2 regions of the Streptomyces sichuanensis genome follow, and region 1 is predicted to be linked to the other one. Evidence: riboswitches for the same ligand, from Rfam matches in the RefSeq annotation. Region 1 holds a riboswitch; the other holds the start of a gene.

What was found. Region 1 has a riboswitch for glycine ahead of gcvT (glycine cleavage system aminomethyltransferase GcvT). Riboswitches for the same ligand answer to the same signal wherever they lie in the genome.
Region 2: linked by a shared signal. The riboswitch ahead of gcvP (aminomethyl-transferring glycine dehydrogenase) and the one ahead of gcvT (glycine cleavage system aminomethyltransferase GcvT) in region 1 are both predicted to bind glycine.

Annotation. Positions count from the first base shown of each region.
Region 1 is NZ_JAIXMK010000061.1:41,314-51,412, forward strand. Features, by position in the region: gene LE181_RS18685 (ABC transporter ATP-binding protein) at 1-667, opposite strand, end outside; gene LE181_RS18690 (ABC transporter permease) at 664-1,662, opposite strand; gene LE181_RS18695 (ABC transporter substrate-binding protein) at 1,784-3,565, opposite strand; gene LE181_RS18700 (ABC transporter permease) at 3,680-4,678, opposite strand; gene LE181_RS18705 (enhanced serine sensitivity protein SseB C-terminal domain-containing protein) at 5,061-5,855, opposite strand; gene LE181_RS18710 (enhanced serine sensitivity protein SseB) at 5,928-6,710, opposite strand; gene LE181_RS18715 (AAA family ATPase) at 6,946-7,659, opposite strand; glycine riboswitch at 7,744-7,840, shown strand; gene gcvT (glycine cleavage system aminomethyltransferase GcvT) at 7,987-9,102, shown strand; gene gcvH (glycine cleavage system protein GcvH) at 9,191-9,571, shown strand; gene glyA (serine hydroxymethyltransferase) at 9,606-10,099, shown strand, end outside.
Region 2 is NZ_JAIXMK010000026.1:83,800-93,898, forward strand. Features, by position in the region: gene LE181_RS11105 (DUF5999 family protein) at 12-218, shown strand; gene gcvP (aminomethyl-transferring glycine dehydrogenase) at 354-3,239, opposite strand; glycine riboswitch at 3,429-3,554, opposite strand; gene LE181_RS11115 (PRC-barrel domain-containing protein) at 3,680-4,069, shown strand; gene LE181_RS11120 (DNA polymerase IV) at 3,973-5,415, opposite strand; gene LE181_RS11125 (MerR family transcriptional regulator) at 5,506-6,153, opposite strand; gene LE181_RS11130 (bifunctional nuclease family protein) at 6,364-6,837, opposite strand; gene ftsR (transcriptional regulator FtsR) at 6,889-7,677, opposite strand; gene LE181_RS32635 (FHA domain-containing protein) at 7,720-8,568, opposite strand; gene LE181_RS11150 (DUF881 domain-containing protein) at 8,699-9,754, opposite strand; gene LE181_RS11155 (small basic family protein) at 9,760-10,092, opposite strand; gene LE181_RS11160 (DUF881 domain-containing protein) at 10,089-10,099, opposite strand, start outside.

The DNA.
Region 1 (10,099 bases):
CGGCGGAGCCGAACTCCTTCTGCAGGTCGCGGATCAGGTCGAGGATCTGCGCCTGCACGGTCACGTCCAGGGCGGTGGTCGGCTCGTCGGCGATGAGCAGCTCGGGGTTGTTGACCAGTGCCATGGCGATCATCGCGCGCTGGCGCATGCCGCCGGAGAACTGGTGCGGGTAGTCGTCGACGCGCCGGTCGGGCTGCGGGATGCCGACCCTGTCCAGCAGTTCGACGGCGCGGGTGCGGGCGGTCTTCTTGTCGACGTCGTGGTGGACCCGGTACGCCTCGACGATCTGCGCGCCGACGGTGAAATAGGGGTGCATGGACGACAGCGGGTCCTGGAAGATCATCGCCATTTCGCGGCCGCGCAGCCGGCGCACCTCGTCGGGGTCGGCGCTCATCAGCTCCTTGCCGTCGAGCCAGATCTCGCCGGTGATGCGGGCCTTGCGGCGCCCGTACTGGCCGACGGTGTGCAGGCCCATGATGCCCAGCGAGGTCACCGACTTGCCGGAGCCGGACTCGCCGACGATGCCGAGGGTGCGGCCCTTCTCCAGCCGGAAGGAGAGCCCGTCGACGGATTTGACCAGGCCGTCGTCGGTGGGGAAGTGGATGCGCAGGTCGCGCACGTCGAGAAAGGCGGTGGGGGCCTCTCCCGCGGTGGGTGCGGTCGTCATGAGAGCCTCACTCTGGGGTCGATCACGGCGTACAGGAGGTCCACCACCAGGTTGGCGACGACGACCGCGGTCGCGGCGATGAGCGTCACCCCGAGGATCAGCGGCAGGTCGCGGTCGCCGATCGCCTTGACCGCCGCCTGGCCGAGGCCGGGCAGGTTGAAGGTGGTCTCGGTGAGGATCGCGCCGCCGACGAGGGCGCCGAGGTCCATGCCGAGGATGGTGAGGACGGGGGTCATCGTGGAGCGCATGGCGTGCTTGCCGATGACGACCGGCTCCCGCAGCCCCTTGGCACGGGCGGTGCGGATGTAGTCCTCGCCGAGGATCTCCAGCATGGTGGCCCGGGTGAGGCGGGCGTACATGGCCGCGTAGAGGAAGGCGAGGGTGACCCAGGGCAGGATCAGGCCGGCGAACCACTGCCCGGGGTCGTCGGCGAAGTCGACGTACTCGCCGTCCAGCCAGCCCAGGCCGTAGGAGAAGACGGCGAGGGAGAGCAGGCCGGTGAAGTAGATCGGCAGGGAGACGCCGCCGAGGGCGACGGTCATGGCCGCCCGGTCCCACAGGCTGCCGCGCTTGAGCGCGGAGACGACGCCGGTGACGACGCCGCCCACCAGCCACAGCACGCAGGCGCCCGCGGCGAGCGAGAGGGTCACCGGCAGCCGGTCCTGGAGCACGGGCCAGATGGCCTGCTCGGTGCGGAAGGAGTAGCCGAAGCAGGGCGCGTCGCAGTGCACGGAGCTGCCGCCGCCGGAGTAGTCGCGGCCGGCGGGGATGCCGGAGACGAAGTGCCAGAACTGCACGAGGATCGGATCGCTGAGCCCCAGCTTCTCCCGGATGCCCTCGATGGTCGCCGGGTCCGCCTGCTTGCCGACGTACAGGGCGGCGGGATCGGCCCCGGTGAGCTTGGGGATCGCGAAGAAGATGCCGAAGGTCACCAGCGTGACCACGAGCAGCATCACGATGACGGCGATCAGCCGTCGGACGATGTAAGCGAACACTGCGGTCGGCCCGGCGGTGGCCCGGGGCTCCCCCGAGGGGGGCCGCCCCGGGCCGCCGCGCAGCGGCCCTCACCTGCCCTTCGGGCCTAGCGGCGGGTGCGCCGGTGGAGCGGACGGACTGTCACTTGACGACACCGAGGGAGGCGTAGTCGTAGCGGCCGTTGTAGGAGTCGGCCGTGTAGACGTTGGTGAGCCGGGAGCTGCGCCAGATGATGTTCTTCTCGTAGGTGAAGGGCAGGTACCAGGCGCCCTCGGTGACCTTCTTGTTGGCCTCCTGGTAGATCTTCCCGGCCTTTTCCGGGTCGGTCTCCGCGATGGCCCGGTCGAAGATCTTGTTGACCTCGGGGTCGTTCAGCTCGGGGTAGTTCTGGTTGCCGCTCTCCTGGATGAAGCGGCCGTCCGCGATGGGCTGGAGGAAGCCCTGGCCGCTGGGGAAGTCCGCGCCCCAGCCCATGATGATGATGCCGTAGTTCTTGGCCTTGACGTTCTTGGGGGCGCCGATGATGCCGGTGGACTGGGCGCCGTCGTACTGGTCGATCTGGGCCTCGATGCCGACCTTCTTCAGGGACGCCTGGAGCGATTCGGCGGTGGCGATCTCCGGGGGCTTGTTGTTGCGGACGGCGATCGTGGTCTTGAAGCCGTCGGGCTTGCCGCAGGCTTTCAGCTCCTCCTTGGCCTTGGCCTCGTCGGGCTTGCCCTGCTTGAGCTGGAAGGGGTCGTAGCCGGGGTCGTAGCCCTTGACGGCCGGCGGCAGCATGCTGGTGCCGATGTCGCCGCCCGCCTCGGGGCCGCCGCGGGCGGTCTGCAGCGAGGTGTGGTCGGCGGCGAGGATGACGGCCTTGCGGCAGTGCTCGTTGTCGAAGGGCGCGACGGTCTTGGGGAAGGCCGCGTAGCGGATGAAGCCGGTCTGCGGGTTGTCGACGTTGGCCTTGGCCGACTGCAGGGCCTTCTGCCGGCCGGCCGAGCCCATGCCGGTGGCGTTGATGTCGAGGTCGTAGTCGCCGGCGATCAGACGGTTGTCCATGTCGTCGGCGTTGGTGGTGAGCTTGACCGAGATCTTGTCCGGCAGGGCCTTGCGGACCGGGTCGGAGTCGCGGTTCCACTTGTCGTTGCGCACCAGCTGCAGGCCCTTGTTGGGCTCGTAGGACACCCACTTGTAGGGGCCGCTGGAGAAGGGCTTCTGCCCGTACTTCTCGACGGTGTCCTTGTCCGGGCGCACGGGGGCCGCCGCGGGCAGCGCCAGCATCTGCAGGAAGTCGCCGTTGGCCTTGGGCAGTTTGAAGACGATGGTCTTCTCGTCGGGCGTCTCGATGGCCTGCAGCCCGAGCTTGTCCTTGCTCTCGTCCTTGTACGGGCCCTTGTACTTCTTGTCGGGGTCCAGGACCTGCATCAGCCACAGCGGGCCGCCGGAGATCTTGTCCGTGGCCCAGGTGCGCTCGATGCCGTACTTGATGTGCTGCGTGGTGATGGGCTGGCCGTCCTCCCAGGTCAGGCCGTCACGGAGCGTGAAGGTGTAGGTCTTCTTGTCGGCGGAGATCTTGCCGGTGTCGGTGGCCATGTCCGGTACGACCGTCGAGCTCTCCCCGCCGGGGGCGGGTTTGGGCGTCACCAGGGTGCGGGTGTAGTAGCGGGCGAAGTCCCACATGAATCCGTAGTAGCCGCGCTGGGGGTCCCAGCTGTCGGCGTCCTGGGTGCCGATGAACTTCAGCTCGCCACCCTTCTTGTCGGAGGCGCCGGCCAGCTTGTCGACGGCGGCGTTGAAGCCCGCGGCCTTGCCGTCCTTGCCCTCCTTCTTGCTGCTGCCGCCCCCGCCGCCGCACGCGGCGGTGCTGACCAGGGCCGTGACCACGAGGGCCGCCCCTGCGGCCAGTCTGCGCCTCGAAGAACTCCGGTGTGTCAAGATGTCGCGACCTCCGTGATTGTCGCCGTCCGGGAAGCGGGCCGGCGGATGTCGGGAACGGCCTCCTGACGGATCGACAGGGGCGGTGTGCACCAGGCGGTGCGGGGCGGGCGCGCGTCAGCGCGAGCCCTTCGGGTCCAGCGCGTCGCGCACGCCGTCGCCGAAGAGGTTGAAGGCCAGCACGGTGATGAAGATGGCCAGACCGGGGATGATCATGAACATCGGGTCGGCCTCGTAGGTCGAGACGGCCTTGGAGAGCATCTGCCCCCAGGAGGCGGTGGGCGGCTTCACGCCCGCGCCGAGGAAGCTCAGCGCGGCCTCGGTGAGCACGTTGGTCGGGATCATCAGCGTGGCGTAGACGGTGATCGGCGCCACCAGGTTGGGCAGCAGCTCCCGGAAGAGGATGTACAGCCGCCCGGCACCCAGGCTGCGGGCCGCCTCGACGTACTCGCGCTCCCTGAGCGAGAGGGTCTGGCCGCGGACGATGCGCCCCACGTAGGGCCAGCCGAAGAAGCCGATCACCGCGATGAGCACGGCCATGCGGACGCCCGAACCCGAGAGCCCCCAGAGCGAGTTGGGGACGACGGACACCAGCGCGATGATGAACAGCAGCTGGGGGAAGGCCAGCAGCAGGTCCATCACCCGGCTGACGACGGCGTCGATCCAGCCGCCGAAGTAGCCGGCGACGATGCCCAGCACCGTACCGAGCAGCACGGCGACCACCGCCGCCAGGAAGGCCACGAGCAGCGAGACCCGGGCGCCGTAGACCACGCGGCTGAACACGTCGCGGCCGTTGCCCGGTTCGACGCCGAAGAGGAAGTCCGAACTGATGCCTCCCCAGGCTTCCTTGGGGGTACTGAACAGCGGATCAATCGTTTCTTCATGAAATTCGTTCGGCGGATGCCCGAGCAGCCCCACGATCACCGGCGCGAAGATCGCGACGAGGATGAGCAGCAGCACCACGATGCCGCCGGTCAGGGCCACCTTGTCGCGCTTGAGCCGGATCCAGGCGATACGCCAGGGGGAACGGCCCTCGATGGCCTTCGCGGGGACGCCCGCGGCGACATCGACGGCTGCGGTCTCGGCCGCGTTCGTGTCGTGCAGTGGTGCCGTCATCGTCTGGTGGACCCCTCTCGACCGGCGGGAGGCCGGCCCGACGCACGCCGCGCGCGGAACGCGGCTGGTTCACATCAGGTGCGAGTGGTGCGAAGGTGCGGGACGTGCACACGGAGCAGGTGCGAAGGTGCGGGACGAACACGCGGAGCAGGTCGTACGGCGGAGCGGTGGTACGCGCGGGAACGGGCGTACGGCGGAGCGGCGGTACGGCGGAGCGAGTCGTGCGCAGGGGCCTCGGCCCTTGTTGGCGGGAGTCTTCAACGCCCCTGCGATCACCCGCCAGACCTCATGCGCAAAGGATGCGCAACCGTGATGTGCGTAGGAGGCTTCCGTTATACGGACATACGGGTGCGGCGAGCGGGGCGGTGCGACGGCGTACGGGTCAGTACGTCCCCGCCTGCCACCCCTGTTGCGGCGGGTAGCCGTAGCCGGCGGCCGGCGCGGGGGCGGCCGGTCCGCCGTAGGCGTCGCGGTCGAAGAACGGCCGGGCGTTGGCCCGCATCCACATCGCCACGGGGTCGTACTCGTCCGCCAGGGTCACCGTCGAGACCGGGAGCCCCTCCGGGACCACGCCGACGGACTGCTGCATCATCAGCCGCACCGATTCCACGGCCGCGGCGGAGGTGTCGTACAGGTCGAGCCCGATGGCCAGGTACGGCGTGCCCAGGGCGGGCTGCACCCAGACGCGGCGCAGGGCGCGGACGGCGGGCGTGCGGTGGGCGTTCTGCCCCAGCAGGGCGTAGAACTGCGGAATGTCCACGGCCGGTTCGCTGAGCCGCAGCGGGCCGGCGGGCAGCCGGTCCAGGCCGGCGGTGATCCGGCGCAGGTCGGCCCAGGGGATGCCGACGCCGCCGCCGGGGGCGTGCGGGTTGAGCCACAGGCCCCAGCGGTCGGGGTAGAGCGAGGCGGCGATGTCCCGGCCGGAGACCACCTCGTGGGCGCGGTTCCAGCCGCTGGCGGCGAGCTCCTGGGCGGAGGTCACACAGGGGGCGTAGCCGAGGCCGTCGACCTCCATGTTGCCGTACTGGGCGTCGGGCGAGCCGGCCTGACCGTGCCACAGCAGCATCCAGACCCGGCCCTCGGCGAGGGCGCCCAACAGTGCCTCGTACGTGTCGTACCGGCCGGGCGCCACCTGGCGCAGCACCTGCTCCACGCCGCTCTCCGCGCCCGCGCTCACCTGGGTCCGCCTCTTCTCTTGGCCGTCTGTTCCCACCAGCTTACGAGCCCGCGGCGGCGGGCATGAGAGCTGTCACAGGTCACGGTCGTAGAACGGACGCACGCGGTCGCGCGTCCAGTCGCCGACGGGGTCGTGCGCGACGTCGAGGAAGACCATCTGGACGGGCCAGGCCACGGGCTCCGCGGCGAGCGCCCGGCCGAGGGCCTCCACGGCCGCGGCGCGGCTCGGCGGGTCGGGCAGGTCCAGCTCCACGCCGATGAACAGCGCCGGGGCGCCGCCCTCCACGCTGGCCAGGGTGCGGCGCGCGGTCCGTACGACGCCGGCGGCCGCGAACTCCCGGCCGGCGGCGGCCAGGAAGGCGGTCGGGTCCTCCTGCCAGTCCGGCTCGAACAGGCGCACCCGGCCGCCGGTGGCGTCGCCGTCCAGGACCGTGCGGCCGGCCCGGCACAGCTCGGCGACGGCGGGCGGCGGCAGGGGCACGGCGACCTCGCCGTCCGGGTTGACCGCGATGCCCACCTGTGGGGGCAGGCCGCGGGCGAACTCCACGGCGGGGGCCACGGCGAAGGGCATCCGGTCCCCGGCGACGCGCAGGAACTGCTCGTGGGAGCTGAACACCGGCACGTAGGCGGCGCCGTCCAGCTCCAGGGTGGGCAGGTCGAGGTCGGGGCTGTCGTTGCCGCCGCCGGCCGGCAGCGGGATCCACAGGCTGCTGCGGCCGAGCACCTCCACGATGCGGGCGCCGGAGCCGGGCACGCCGACGGACGCGGCGAGCACCTCTTCGAGCTCGTTGACGGGCCACGCCGTGGCCGCACCGCCCCGGCCCGGGCCCCATCCGTATTCCTCGGCCACGTTCACCTGTCCCCATGCCGACCGATCACCACGCAACCCGCACCTTAACGGCTGGGTCCCCTCCCCGTCGGGGGCAGGTCCAGGGCATGTCCGATGGGCCGGCACAGACCCCACGACGCCTGGCACGGCACCTCGCCGCGTTGTCGCATCACCCGAGTACGCCCAGTACGCGGGAGATGCTCCGCCTTGCGATCCACCGCACCAGACGCCGCGGGGCCGGCACCGACCCATCGGACACGCCCTAGCCGAAGGCGATGGTGTGCAGGGCGTCGGCGGCGGGGCGGTCGAGGAGGGTGGCGGAGGCGGCGCCCGGGGGGACGCGGCCGGCGGCGGTGGCCGCCAGCAGGCGGGTCATCGCGCGGCGGTGGCGGGCGAAGGCGTGGCGGGAGACGGTGCGGCCCCGGGCGGCCTGGCCGGCGAGCGCGGTGTGCGGCTCGACGGCGAGCAGCAGCACGTGGACGGAGCCGCCGCGGCGCCGGGCGTCGTGCGCGAGCCAGGCGCGCACCCAGCCGTTCTCGCCGCAGTCGTGCACCACGACGCTGGCGTCCGAGCGCAGCGCGCGCCGCAGGGCGGCGTAGTGGGCCAGGCGCACGAGCGGGCGGTAGAGCGCGTAGGGCACCCAGGGCGGAGTGTGGCGTTCGATGCGGTCGCGGGAGTCCTGGGAGTCCACGCGGTGGACGGTGGTGCCTCTCCCGTCGGCCGCGGCGACGGCCCGCCGGATCAGCGTGGACTTGCCGCTGCCGGGCAGCCCGGAGACGACGAGCAGATCACCGAGCGGGTACCGCAGCTCGGTGCGGCCGGCCCCCCGCAGGTCCAGCACGCCGCTCCGCGGCCGGGCCGCGGCGGGCGCCGGCACTTCCCCCTGGACGTCCGTCGGCACCGTGATCGCCTTCCCTCCCCCGTCCGTCGACTGCCCCCTACCCACGGAATGCAAAGGAAAGGTAATCCAATTCATGGGGCGGTGGGCAGTCCGTCGCACGCTCGTACGTGCAATGATGTGCGCGCCAACGGCATGTCTATCAACTGCATACCGGCCGCTCGAATCCGCGCGGGAGAGTCCTGGTGCCTTCGGCACCGGGCGCCGAAGGAGCAAGTTCCTCCCTTGAATCTCTCAGGCCCCGTACCGCGCGGGTGAGGCAGATCTGAAAAGCGGGCACCGTTTCGTGCGGCGGCCCCACCCAAGGTGCAAGCCGGGAACCCCTGCGGGGTCTCCCGGTGAACCTCTCAGGTTCCGATGACAGATGGGGAGGCCGACCTCCGACTCGTGTCCGGGAGCCTGACCATGACCGAAGCCCCCCGCCATACCGCACTCGACGCCCTGCACCGCTCGCTGGGCGCGACCATGACCGACTTCGCGGGCTGGGACATGCCCCTGCGGTACGGGAGCGAGCGCGACGAACACGTCGCCGTGCGCACCCGTGCCGGTCTCTTCGACCTCTCCCACATGGGAGAGATCACCCTTACGGGCCCGCAGGCCGGGCAGGCCCTGGATCACGCCCTGGTGGGCAACCTCTCGGCGCTGGCCGTCGGCCGCGCCCGCTACACCATGATCTGCAACGCCGAGGGCGGCATCCTCGACGACCTGATCGTCTACCGCCTGGGCGAGCAGGAGTACATGGTCGTCGCCAACGCCTCCAACGCGCAGGTGGTGCTGGACGCGCTGACCGAGCGCGCCGCCGGCTTCGACACCGAGGTCCGCGACGACCGCGAGAACTACGCGCTGATCGCCGTGCAGGGCCCGGCCTCCCCCGCCATCCTGAAGTCCGTCACCGACGCGGACCTGGACGGCCTGAAGTACTACGCGGGCCTGCCGGGCACCGTCGCGGGCGTGCCCGCGCTGATCGCCCGCACCGGCTACACCGGCGAGGACGGCTTCGAGCTGTTCGTCGCCCCCGGCGACGCCGAGAAGCTGTGGCAGGCGCTGACCGAGGCGGGCGCGGACGCCGGCCTGGTGCCCTGTGGGCTCTCCTGCCGCGACACGCTGCGCCTGGAGGCGGGCATGCCGCTGTACGGGCACGAGCTGACGACCGCGACGACGCCGTTCGACGCGGGTCTGGGCCGGGTCGTGAAGTTCGACAAGGCCGGCGACTTCGTGGGCCGCGAGGCCCTGGCCGCCGCGGCCGAGCGCGCCGAGACGGCCCCGCCGCGCAAGCTGGTCGGCCTGATCGCCACCGGCCGCCGCGTGCCGCGCGCCGGCTACCCGGTCACCGTCGCCGGCGAGGTCGTCGGCGAGGTCACCTCGGGCGCCCCCTCCCCCACCCTCGGCAAGCCGATCGCGATCGCCTACGTCGACGCGGCGCACGCCGCACCGGGCACGGAGGGTGTATCGGTGGACATCCGCGGCAGCCACGAGCCGTACGAGGTCGTCGCCCTGCCCTTCTACAAGCGGGACCGCTGAGCGGATCGGGAAGATCCCTGAGACTCCCTCATCCCACCTGTCAAGACCCCTTGCACAAGCACTCACGCGCGTACAGGAGAATCTAGCCATGAGCAACCCCCAGCAGCTGCGTTACTCCAAGGAGCACGAGTGGCTGTCGGCCACCGACGCGGACGGCGTGGCGACCGTCGGCATCACCGAGTTCGCGGCCAACGCGCTCGGTGACGTCGTCTACGCCCAGCTCCCGGCCGTCGGTGACACGGTCACCGCGGGCGAGACCTGTGGTGAGCTGGAGTCGACCAAGTCGGTCAGCGACCTCTACGCCCCCGTCACGGGCGAGGTCGTCGAGGCCAACCAGGACGTCGTGGCCGACCCCTCGCTGGTGAATACCGCCCCCTTCGAGGGCGGCTGGCTGTTCAAGGTGAAGATCACGGACGAGCCGGCGGACCTGCTGACCGCCGACGAGTACACGGCCTTCTCCGCAGGCTGACCCCGCCCGTCCCCTCCCTGCCCAGGAAGAACTCATGTCGCTTCTCAACAGCTCCCTCCATGAGCTCGACCCCGACGTCGCCGCCGCTGTCGACGCCGAACTCCACCGCCAGCAGTCCACCCTCGAAATGATCGCGTCGGAGAACTTCGCTCCGGTCGCGGTCATGGAGGCCCAGGGCTCGGTCCTCACCAACAAGTACGCCGAGGGCTACCCGGGCCGCCGCTACTACGGCGGTTGCGAGCACGTCGACGTCGTCGAGCAGATCGCGATCGACCGCATCAAGGCGCTCTTCGGCGCCGAGCACGCCAACGTGCAGCCGCACTCCGGCGCGCAGGCCAATGCGGCCGCGATGTTCGCCCTGCTCAGCCCCGGCGACACCATCCTGGGTCTGAACCTCGCCCACGGCGGGCACCTGACCCACGGCATGAAGATCAACTTCTCCGGCAAGCTCTACAACGTGGTCGCGTACCACGTCGACGAGCAGACCAACCTGGTCGACATGGAGGAGGTCGAGCGCCTCGCCAAGGA
Region 2 (10,099 bases), on a different contig from region 1:
AGATCCCTTCCATGTGCCAGCACCAGCCCACGTGCCCGTCAGCCGACTCCAGCGACCGGGAGGCGGCCCACTTGGTGGCCACCTACCCGGAGCAGGGATGGAGCCTGCTGTGCAACGGCGTCCTCTGCTTCGAGGACACCGGTGAGCTGCTGCCGGACGGGCAGATCATCGCCCCGCACCGGTCGCTCGGCACCGACCATGTGGTGACCGCCGCCTAGTGCGGCGCACGTCCTGCACAGGACGCACACGGACACCTGAGCACGCGCACACGAACACGCACACATGAAGGGGCCGGCCCGGCGCGAACGCCGAACCGGCCCCGACCCCTGTCAGGGGGCCACGCGTCAGGCGCGTCAGCCGTCGTAATCCTCCAGCGGCGGGCAGGAGCAGACGAGGTTGCGGTCGCCGAAGGCACCGTCGACACGGCGCACCGGCGGCCAGTACTTGTCGGCGGCCGACACCCCGGCCGGGAAGACGGCCTCCTCACGGCTGTAGGGGTGCTCCCAGACGCCGGCCACCGAGGCGGCGGTGTGCGGGGCGTTCCGCAGCGCGTTGTCGTCCTTGTCCCACTCCCCCGAGCCGACCTTGTCGATCTCGGCGCGGATGGCGATCATCGCCTCGCAGAAACGGTCCAGCTCGGCGAGGTCCTCGCTCTCCGTCGGCTCGATCATCAGCGTGCCGGCGACGGGGAAGGACATGGTCGGCGCGTGGAAGCCGTAGTCGATCAGGCGCTTGGCGACGTCGTCGACGCTCACCCCGGTCGCCTTGGTCAGCGGCCGCAGGTCCACGATGCACTCGTGGGCGACCAGGCCGTTGGGGCCGGTGTAGAGCACCGGGTAGTGCGGCTCCAGGCGCTTGGCGATGTAGTTGGCGCCGAGGACGGCGACCTGGGTGGCGCGCTTGAGGCCCTCGCCACCCATCAGGCGCACGTAGGCCCAGGAGATCGGCAGGATGCCGGCGGAGCCCCACGGCGCGGCCGAGATCGGCCCGACGCCCGTGGCCGGCCCGGCGGTGGGCTGCAGCGGGTGGTTGGGCAGGTACGGGGCGAGGTGGGCGCGGACGGCGACCGGGCCGACGCCGGGGCCACCGCCGCCGTGCGGGATGCAGAAGGTCTTGTGCAGGTTCAGGTGCGAGACGTCGCCGCCGAAGTGGCCCGGCTTGGCCACGCCCACCAGCGCGTTGAGGTTCGCGCCGTCGACGTAGACCTGACCGCCGGCCTCGTGGACGGCCGCGCAGATGTCGGCGACGTGCTCCTCGAAGACGCCGTGCGTCGACGGGTAGGTGATCATCAGCACGGACAGCTCGTCGCGGTACTGCTCGATCTTGGCGCGCAGGTCGTCGGCGTCGACCTCGCCGTCGTCCGCGGTCTTGACCACGACGACCTTCATGCCGGCCATCACGGCGCTGGCGGCGTTGGTGCCGTGCGCGGAGGACGGGATGAGGCAGACGGTGCGCTGGTCGTCGCCGTTGGCGCGGTGGTAGGCGCGGACGGCCAGCAGGCCCGCGAGCTCGCCCTGCGAGCCGGCGTTCGGCTGGAGGGAGACCTTGTCGTACCCGGTGACCTCGGCGAGGCGCTCCTCCAGCTCCGTGATGAGCGTGCGGTAGCCCGCGGCCTGCTCGACCGGCGCGAAGGGGTGCAGCGCGCCGAACTCGGGCCAGGTGACCGGCTCCATCTCGGTGGTGGCGTTGAGCTTCATGGTGCAGGAGCCGAGGGGGATCATGCCGCGGTCCAGCGCGTAGTCCCGGTCGGCGAGGCGGCGCAGGTAGCGCAGCATGGCGGTCTCGGAGCGGTGCTGGTGGAAGACCGGGTGCGTGAGGTACTCGCCGGAGCGCAGCAGGCCCTCGGGGAGGGCGTCCTCGACCACCGCGTCGAGCGCCTCGATGTCGGCCTCGGCGCCGAAGGCCGACCACACCGACGCCACCTGGGCCCGGGTGGTGGTCTCGTCGCAGGCGATGCCGACGTGGTCGGCGTCGGTCAGCCGCAGGTTGACGCCCAGCTCGCGGGCGGCGGCGACGACCTCGGCGGCGCGGCCGGGGACGCGCGCGGTGAGGGTGTCGAAGTACGCGCCGTGGACGATCTCGACTCCGGCGCCGCGCAGGCCCTCGGCGAGGAGGGTGGCGTAGCGGTGGGTGCGGCGGGCGATCGCGGCGAGGCCCTCGGGGCCGTGGTAGACGGCGTACATGCCGGCCATGACGGCGAGGAGCACCTGCGCGGTGCAGATGTTGCTGGTGGCCTTCTCGCGGCGGATGTGCTGCTCGCGGGTCTGCAGGGCGAGGCGGTACGCCTTGTTGCCGTCGGCGTCGACGGAGACGCCGACGAGGCGGCCGGGGAGGCTGCGGGCGTACTGGTCGCGGACGGCCATGTAGCCGGCGTGCGGGCCGCCGAAGCCCATGGGGACGCCGAAGCGCTGGCTGGTGCCGACGGCGATGTCGGCGCCGAGCTCGCCGGGCGGGGTGAGCAGCGTCAGGGCGAGCAGGTCGGCGGCGACGGTGACGATCGCGCCGAGGCCGTGGGCCTGCTCGATGACCGGGCGCAGGTCACGCACGGCGCCGGAGGCGCCGGGGTACTGCAGCAGGACGCCGAAGACGCCGCGCTCGGCGATGTCGGCGGGGATGCCCGCGGAGAGGTCGGCGACGACGACCTCGACGCCGGTGGGCTCGGCCCGCGTCTGTATGACGGCTACCGTCTGCGGCAGGGCGTCGGCGTCGACGAGGAAGACGCCGTTCTTGACCTTGCCGACGCGGCGGGAGAGCGACATCGCCTCGGCCGCCGCGGTGCCCTCGTCGAGGAGGGAGGCGCCGGAGGTCGGCAGTCCGGTCAGCTCGGCGACGACGGTCTGGAAGTTGAGGAGCGCCTCCAGCCGGCCCTGGGAGATCTCGGGCTGGTACGGCGTGTAGGCCGTGTACCAGGCGGGGTTCTCCATGACGTTGCGCAGGATCACCGGCGGGGTGAACGTGCCGTGGTAGCCGAGGCCGATCATGGGGGCGAGGACCTGGTTGCGGTCTGCGAGGGTGCGCAGCTCGGCGAGGACCTCGGCCTCGGTGCGGGCGTCGGGCAGGGCCAGGGCCTCGGTGCTGCTGATCACGGCCGGCACGGCGGCGGCGGTGAGTTCGTCGAGCGAGCCGAAGCCGACCTGGGCGAGCATCTTCGCCTGGGCCTCGCCGTCGGGGCCGATGTGGCGGGCCTCGAAGGGCGTGCCACGTTCCAGGTCGGAAAGGGAGCTGCGGTGGGCTGACATCTGCGGGGGCCTCCTGGTCGTCACGACCTGCGAGGGGTACCACGGCGCGGGTACCCGGACGGCCTCCCCCTCTGTCATCTCAACCTGAGAGCTTCACCGGGCCACGCACTACGGCCCGGCTTTCACCGTCGGTGAGGAAGGGCTCGGCGTTCGTGCCTGACCGGGGCCCGCCCTGCTTTCCAGAGTGACCTCGCCTGTGCGGTACATGTGCCTGAGAGATTCCGGGGAGGATTTGCTCCTTCGGCGCCTCCCGCCAGGGCCCTGCGTCCGGTGTCCGGACTGGGTCTTGGTGGAGGACTCTCCCGCACGGGTCTGCGGCCAATCGCCAGCCTACCAGCGTGCCTTTCCGGGCGGATCTCCCGAGTGGCCGGTTCCCGGTTTGTGCACTTTCGTGGTTCCCGGGGCGGCTCGGGCGACCAGGACGACCCACGGGAGGAAACGTGCAGACCGACATCGATCCCCGGAGCCTGATCGGCCGCAAGGCCCTCGACCGCAACGGCATCAAGATCGGCACCGTGGACGAGGTGTACCTCGACGACGTGACCGGGGAACCGGAGTGGGCGGCCGTGCGCACCGGCCTCTTCGGCCGGGACGCCTTCGTGCCGCTGGAGCCGAGCCGCGTGGAGGACGACGTGCTGCGCATCCCCTACGAGCGGTCGTTGATCCGGCAGGCGCCGGGCTTCGGGGTGGGCCGGCACCTCTCGCCCGAGCAGGAGATGCAGCTCTACCACCACTACGGGCTCGCCCTCCCGGCACCGGACGCCACCGGCTCACCGCCGGGAACGCCCGCCCCGCCGTCGGCGAAGGAGCCCGGTAAGGCCGGGGGCTGAGCGGCTTCGTCGCGCACGAGCGGCAGGGGCTCGCCCGGGGTGAGGTCGGGGTCGTCGACGCTGAACGTGCGGACCCGGCCGGGCGCGGACCAGGGCTGCTCGAAGCGGACGGTGACCCGGCCGACGCCGCTGCCCTGGACCCAGCCCGCCCCGTACTCGGCGTGCAGGACGTCCGCCCCGGGCAGCCACCGCCGGGGCTGCCCGGCGGCGCCGGCCGGCTCCTGCGGCTCGGCGGCCTCCTGCAGCTCGCTCCCGGTGCCCTGTGCGGCCTCGCCGGCCGCCTGGGCGAAGAGGTCCTCCTGGGTGTAGTCGGCGAGGCCGGAGACACCCACGCCGAGCAGCCTCACGCCTGCGGTGGTGTCGACGCCGTCGAGCAGCCGGGCGGCCGCCTCGCGGACGACCGCCGGGTCGTCCGTGGGCCCGCGCAGCGTCTCGGAGCGGGTCAGCGTCGAGAAGTCGTAGCGCCGGACCTTGATGACGACCGTGCGCCCGGAGCGCCCGGCGCCGCGCAGCCGCTGGACGCACCGGTCGGCGAGGCGGGCGAGCTCCAGCTGGACGCGGGTGCGGTCGGTGACGTCCTCGGCGAAGGTGTCCTCGACCGAGACGGACTTGGCGTCGCGCTCGGCGACGACGGGGCGGTCGTCGTGGCCGGTGGCCAGCGCGTACAGGCCCGCGCCGTGGGCCCTGCCGAGCAGCCGCACCAGCTCGTCCTCGCCGGCGCCGGCCGTCTCCGCCACGGTGGTGATCCCGGCCCGGCGCAGGGTCTCGGCGGTGGCGGGGCCGACGCCGGGGATGGCGCGCACCGACATCGGGCCGAGCAGGTCCAGCTCGGTGCCGGGCTCGATGAGCAGGAGACCGTCGGGCTTGGCGCCCTCCGAAGCGATCTTGGCGAGCATCTTGGAGCCCGCCAGCCCCACCGAGGCCGTGAGCCCCGTGACCGCCGTGATGTCCCGCCGCAGCCGCTCCCCCACGGCCCTGACGGCCGCCGACGAGGGCTCGACGCCACCCGCTTCGAGGTCGACGAACGCCTCGTCGAGGCTCAGGGGCTCCACCAGCGGCGACAGCTGCCCCAGCAGCCCCATGACCACCTGGCTGATCTGCTGGTACAGGCTGAACCGGGGGGTGAGGTAGGCGGCGTTGGGGCACAGCCGCCGGGCCTGGGCGGTCGCCATGGCGGAGTGGACGCCGAAGACGCGCGCCTCGTACGAGGCCGTGGCCACGACGCCCCGCGGGCCGACCCCGCCGACCACCACGGGCTTCCCGCGCAGGCTGGGCTTGGCCGCCTGCTCCACCGAAGCGTAGAAGGCGTCCATGTCCAGATGCAGAATCGTCGGTGCACCTCTCACACGACAGATGCTGCCGCACACCACTGACAATCGCACTGACCAGCGATGGAGCGCCCCGCCCGGCGCGGTGCTGCCGGAGGGGGCGCGGGGTCAGCCGGCGCGGTTGCGGCGCCGCGCGAGCTCGTCGGCGGGGTTGTGGCCGATGAGCGTCTCACCGGTGTCCACGCGCTCGCCGTGCAGCTGCGCCAGGGCGCTCTCGACGTCGCGCCAGACGACGCCGACCGCGATCCCGAAGACGCCCTGTCCGCCCTGGAGGAGGTCGACGACCTCGTCGGGCGACGTGCACTCGTAGACCGTGGCGCCGTCGCTCATGAGCGTCATCTGCGCCAGGTCGGCCATGCCGCGCGTGCTCAGGTGCTGCACGGCCGTGCGGATGTTCTGCAGGGAGACCCCGGTGTCCAGCAGCCGCTTGACGATCTTCAGGACGACGACGTCCCGGAAGCTGTAGAGCCGCTGGCTGCCCGAGCCGTACGCGGGCCGGACGCTGGGCTCCACGAGGCCCGTGCGCGCCCAGTAGTCCAGCTGCCGGTAAGTGATGCCCGCCGCCGCGCATGCCGTCGGCCCCCGGTATCCGATGCCGTCCGAGCCCCGGGAGCCGGAGCCGTCGGGACCGTCGGAATCGCTCCCCCGCGGAGTGGTGACCGCCGCCGTAGCGGAATAGCGGGGCACTGGTTCGACCGCTCCCCCATGCAGCGGATACGGACCGCCAACCGCCGTACCGTCGCCCGTGCTTCTCACGCCGACCTCCGTCCTTGACCTGCCTTCTCGACGGTAGGCAGTCGCTCGGGGTGCGTCAACGATCGCCACACTCGGCACGCCGAGTGATAATCACCCTGAGAGTGGTTTTACGTGTCCAGGTAGCGGGAAAGGCTACTCGAATGGCCCCCCGGGCGCCCCCGTGGCACGGCCGGGTACCGCCCTCACGGCGCCCTCCGGCAGCGGACGCGCTCACTGGTTGCTGCTGCCGAAGTCCTCGGGCGAGATCTGGTCGAGGAACTCGCGGAACTTCTCCACTTCGTCCTCCTGCTCGTCCGGGATGGCGATCCCCGCGTCGTCCAGCACACCGTCGCTGCCGTAGATCGGCGTACCGGTGCGCAGCGCAAGCGCTATGGCGTCGGACGGCCTCGCGCTGACCTCCACCCCGCTGGCGAAGACGAGCTCCGCGTAGAACACGCCCTCGCGCAGGTCCGTGATGCGGACCTCCGCGAGCTGCTGCCCCACCGCCTCCAGCACGTCCTTGAACAGGTCGTGGGTCAGCGGGCGGGCAGGGGCCATGCCCTGCTGGGCGAAGGCGATCGCCGTCGCCTCCCCCGGCCCGATCCAGATCGGGAGGTAACGGTCGCCTCCCACTTCACGCAGGAGCACGATCGGCTGGTTGGAGGGCATTTCCACCCGGACACCCACGACATCGAGCTCGTTCACACAGCAACCCTAGGACGTGCCCGGCAGGTTTGGGTAGTCGGGCACTGTGCGTCACTGTCCCCGGGGGTGCAGGGCGGCCCGCACGAGGGCGGCGTGGAGCCGCACGGCCAGGGTGGCCAGCTCCTTCGCGGTGGCCTCGGCATGCGCCCTGGTCTGCGGGTTGCGGTGCCTGCGCAGCGGCGCGATCACCTGTTCGATAAGTCCGGCCTCGCGGTCGGCGGCGGCCTTCACGGCGCGCAGGTGGCGCGGTTCCAGACCGTATCCGCCCAGGTCCGCGACCAGCCGCGCGATCGTGACGGAATCGGCGTCGAATCCGCCGTCCGGGTGGGCACAGAGCAGGCCGTAGGACTCCCACTCGGCCAGCTCGCCCTCCGTGACGCCCGCGGTGGCCAGGAGCTCCGTCCTGCCGATGCGGGCGGTCGTGCGGCCCTCCTGGCCGCTCGGGACCCCGTCGGCCTCCTGCGGGCCCTCAGGGGCCTCCAGGAGGCCGAGCGCGTCGAGCGCGTCGCGGGGCTGGGCGGGGGCGGGGAGCTGGACCCGCTCACCCCGGGCCAGGGCGTCCAGCTGCTCGCGGATGACCTTGAGCGGCAGGTAGTGGTCGCGCTGCATCCGCAGGACGTGCCCGAGCCGCTCCACGTCGTCCGTGCTGAACTTGCGGTATCCGGAGGGCGTGCGCTGCGGCTCGACCAGACCCTCCGCCTCCAGGAACCTGATCTTGGAGATGGTGACCTCGGGGAACTCCTCGCGCAGCAGGTTGAGCACCGTGCCGATGCTCACCAGCCGGCCTTCCGCAGCGGCGGCACCGGAAGATCCGGTACCGCCCGACGGTGTTCGAAGCATGGCCCTTCCCTGGAGTGCACCCGGACGGCGTCCGGGAGAGGGTCAGATGCCCCGCTGGCTGCCGAAGAAGACCAGCCGGTACTTGCCGATCTGCACCTCGTCGCCGTTGGACAGCGCGACGGAGTCGATGGGCTCCCGGTTGACGTACGTGCCGTTGAGGCTGCCGACGTCGCTGACGGTGAAGCTGCCGTCCTGCTCCCGGCGGAACTCCACGTGCCGGCGCGAGACGGTGACGTCGTCGAGGAAGATGTCGCTCTGCGGGTGCCGTCCCGCCGTGGTGACGTCGGCGTCGAGCAGGAAGCGGCTGCCGGAGTTGGGGCCACGGCGGACCACCAGCAGCGCCGAGCCCAACGGCAGCGCGTCGACGGCGGCCTGCGCCTCGGGCGACAGGGCCGGGATCGCCGTCTGACCGGTCGTCTCCGAGTCGTACGCCTCAAGACCGGAGATGGAGATGGTCGAGGTCGTCTCCGAGGCGCGCTCGGCGACGGCTCCCGGCCGCAGCGGCGCACCGCAGTTGGAACAGAACCGGCTGGCCTCGGCGTTCCGGTGGCCACACCTCGTACATACCGGCAAGGCAAACCCTCCACCCGCACTTGAGGTCGCTGGTGCCTCGAAACCTATGCGCCCCGCCTGGGCAGGGTCAACAGAGGACGCGCCCTGACTGCCCGGAATGTCGCCTCCCGGCGTCCCCGCGACGTCCATCTGGTCACGGAACAGCGGACGGCCCTCGTGGCCCCCCTCGCCGCCGTCCACCGGACGCGACGCCCGGTGCCGGGCAGTGCTGCCCTCCTGGCGTGCGCTCTTGCCGAACAACTTCGCAAACAACTTCACGGGCGATTCCCCTTGACCGAAACAGACCCGCCCGTGGGGCAGGACAAACCCTTGCTGCACACACCGTCCGACCTGGACATCCTCACAACGTCCGCAGTCAACAGACAGTTTCCATCACGCACCACGAACCCGGTGCGCCGACCCCCCGCAACCTCCCGCCCTCCCCGCGGGCCCCGTCTGCGCGCCACTCTCACTGCGATGACGACCGAGCGTAGTCAGGCCGCTTCGCCGGGCGCAAGGCGTCGACAATGATCTTCTCAGACCGGGAGACACTGACTCCCGCCTGCTCCTTCTCCAGAGTCTGCACCACACCACCGGGGATGTTCAGCGCGGGCTCCAGGTCCTGCGGCTTGCCGATGACCTTGAACTTATAGGGCTGGGAGACCTTTTTCCCATCGATCTCCACCTTTCCGGCAGAGCCGGAAAAATAGGTGTCGGCCACGACCCGGACGTCGTTGATCTGGATCGCCTCCGCCCCCGCAGCCCGCAGCTCCTGGATGGTGTCGAGGAGTTTGTCCGCCTCGACCGCACCCTTCGCGTCGCTCACGGTGAGCTCGATGCCGGGCCCCTGCGCCGCCACCGTACCCGCGAGCACGCCGAGCTGTTCCTCCTTCTGCGCCGTCTGCTTCCGGGCCTCGGCGGCCTGGTTGGAGCTGGATTCCAGCTCCGTCCGCTGGTTGTCCAGCCGGCGCTTCTCGTCCTCCAGCCGCTTGGTGCGGTTGTCGAGCTCGTCCAGGATGCGCACCAGGTCCTCCTGGCGGGCCCCGCGCAGCGCGCTGTTGTCGCTCGTCGACCGGACCTGGATGGCCAGCCCGAGCCCGAGCACGCACAGCAGCACCGCCACGGTGAGCTGGGCCCGTGTCAGCCTCGGGGGCCACAGTCCGTTCATCAGCCGTTGACGTCCCGTCAACGGCGCGGCCTTCGGAGCGCTTTCCTTTCGGGGCACGGCACCGCCCTGCGGGGCCGCTCCGGCCCCGGCGCCGGGTGCCGCTGCGGGCTCCGGCTCCGGCGGCGGCCCGGGCCGCGGCGGCCCGTCCGGGCCCTTCGGCTCCCCGGGTTCCGGCTCCGCGCCGGCCTCGCCGCTCTCCCGCGGCTCCCCGGACTCCTGCGGATCGCCACCCTTCTGCGGCTTTCGCGGCTCCTGCGGCTTCTGCGCCTCGTCCGCCCGTCCGGCCTTCTCCGGCTCCCCGGCCCGCTCCGGCCGGCCCGGCTCTCCGGACATCTCCGGGGTGTCGTCTGTGCTCATCGGTCTCACGCCCGGAAGATGTGCCGCCGGATGGCGGCCGCGTTGGAGAAGATACGGATACCCAGGACGACCACGACACCCGTGGACAACTGCGCCCCGACGCCGAGCTTGTCGCCCAGGAAGACGATCAGCGCGGCCACCACCACGTTGGACAGGAACGACACGACGAAGACCTTGTCGTCGAAGATCCCGTCGAGCATCGCCCGCAGACCGCCGAACACCGCGTCCAGCGCCGCCACGACGGCGATGGGGAGGTAGGGCTCGACCGCCGTCGGCACCACGGGGCGGACGACCAGCCCGACCACGACTCCCACGATGAGGCCCAATACGGCGATCACGATGTGC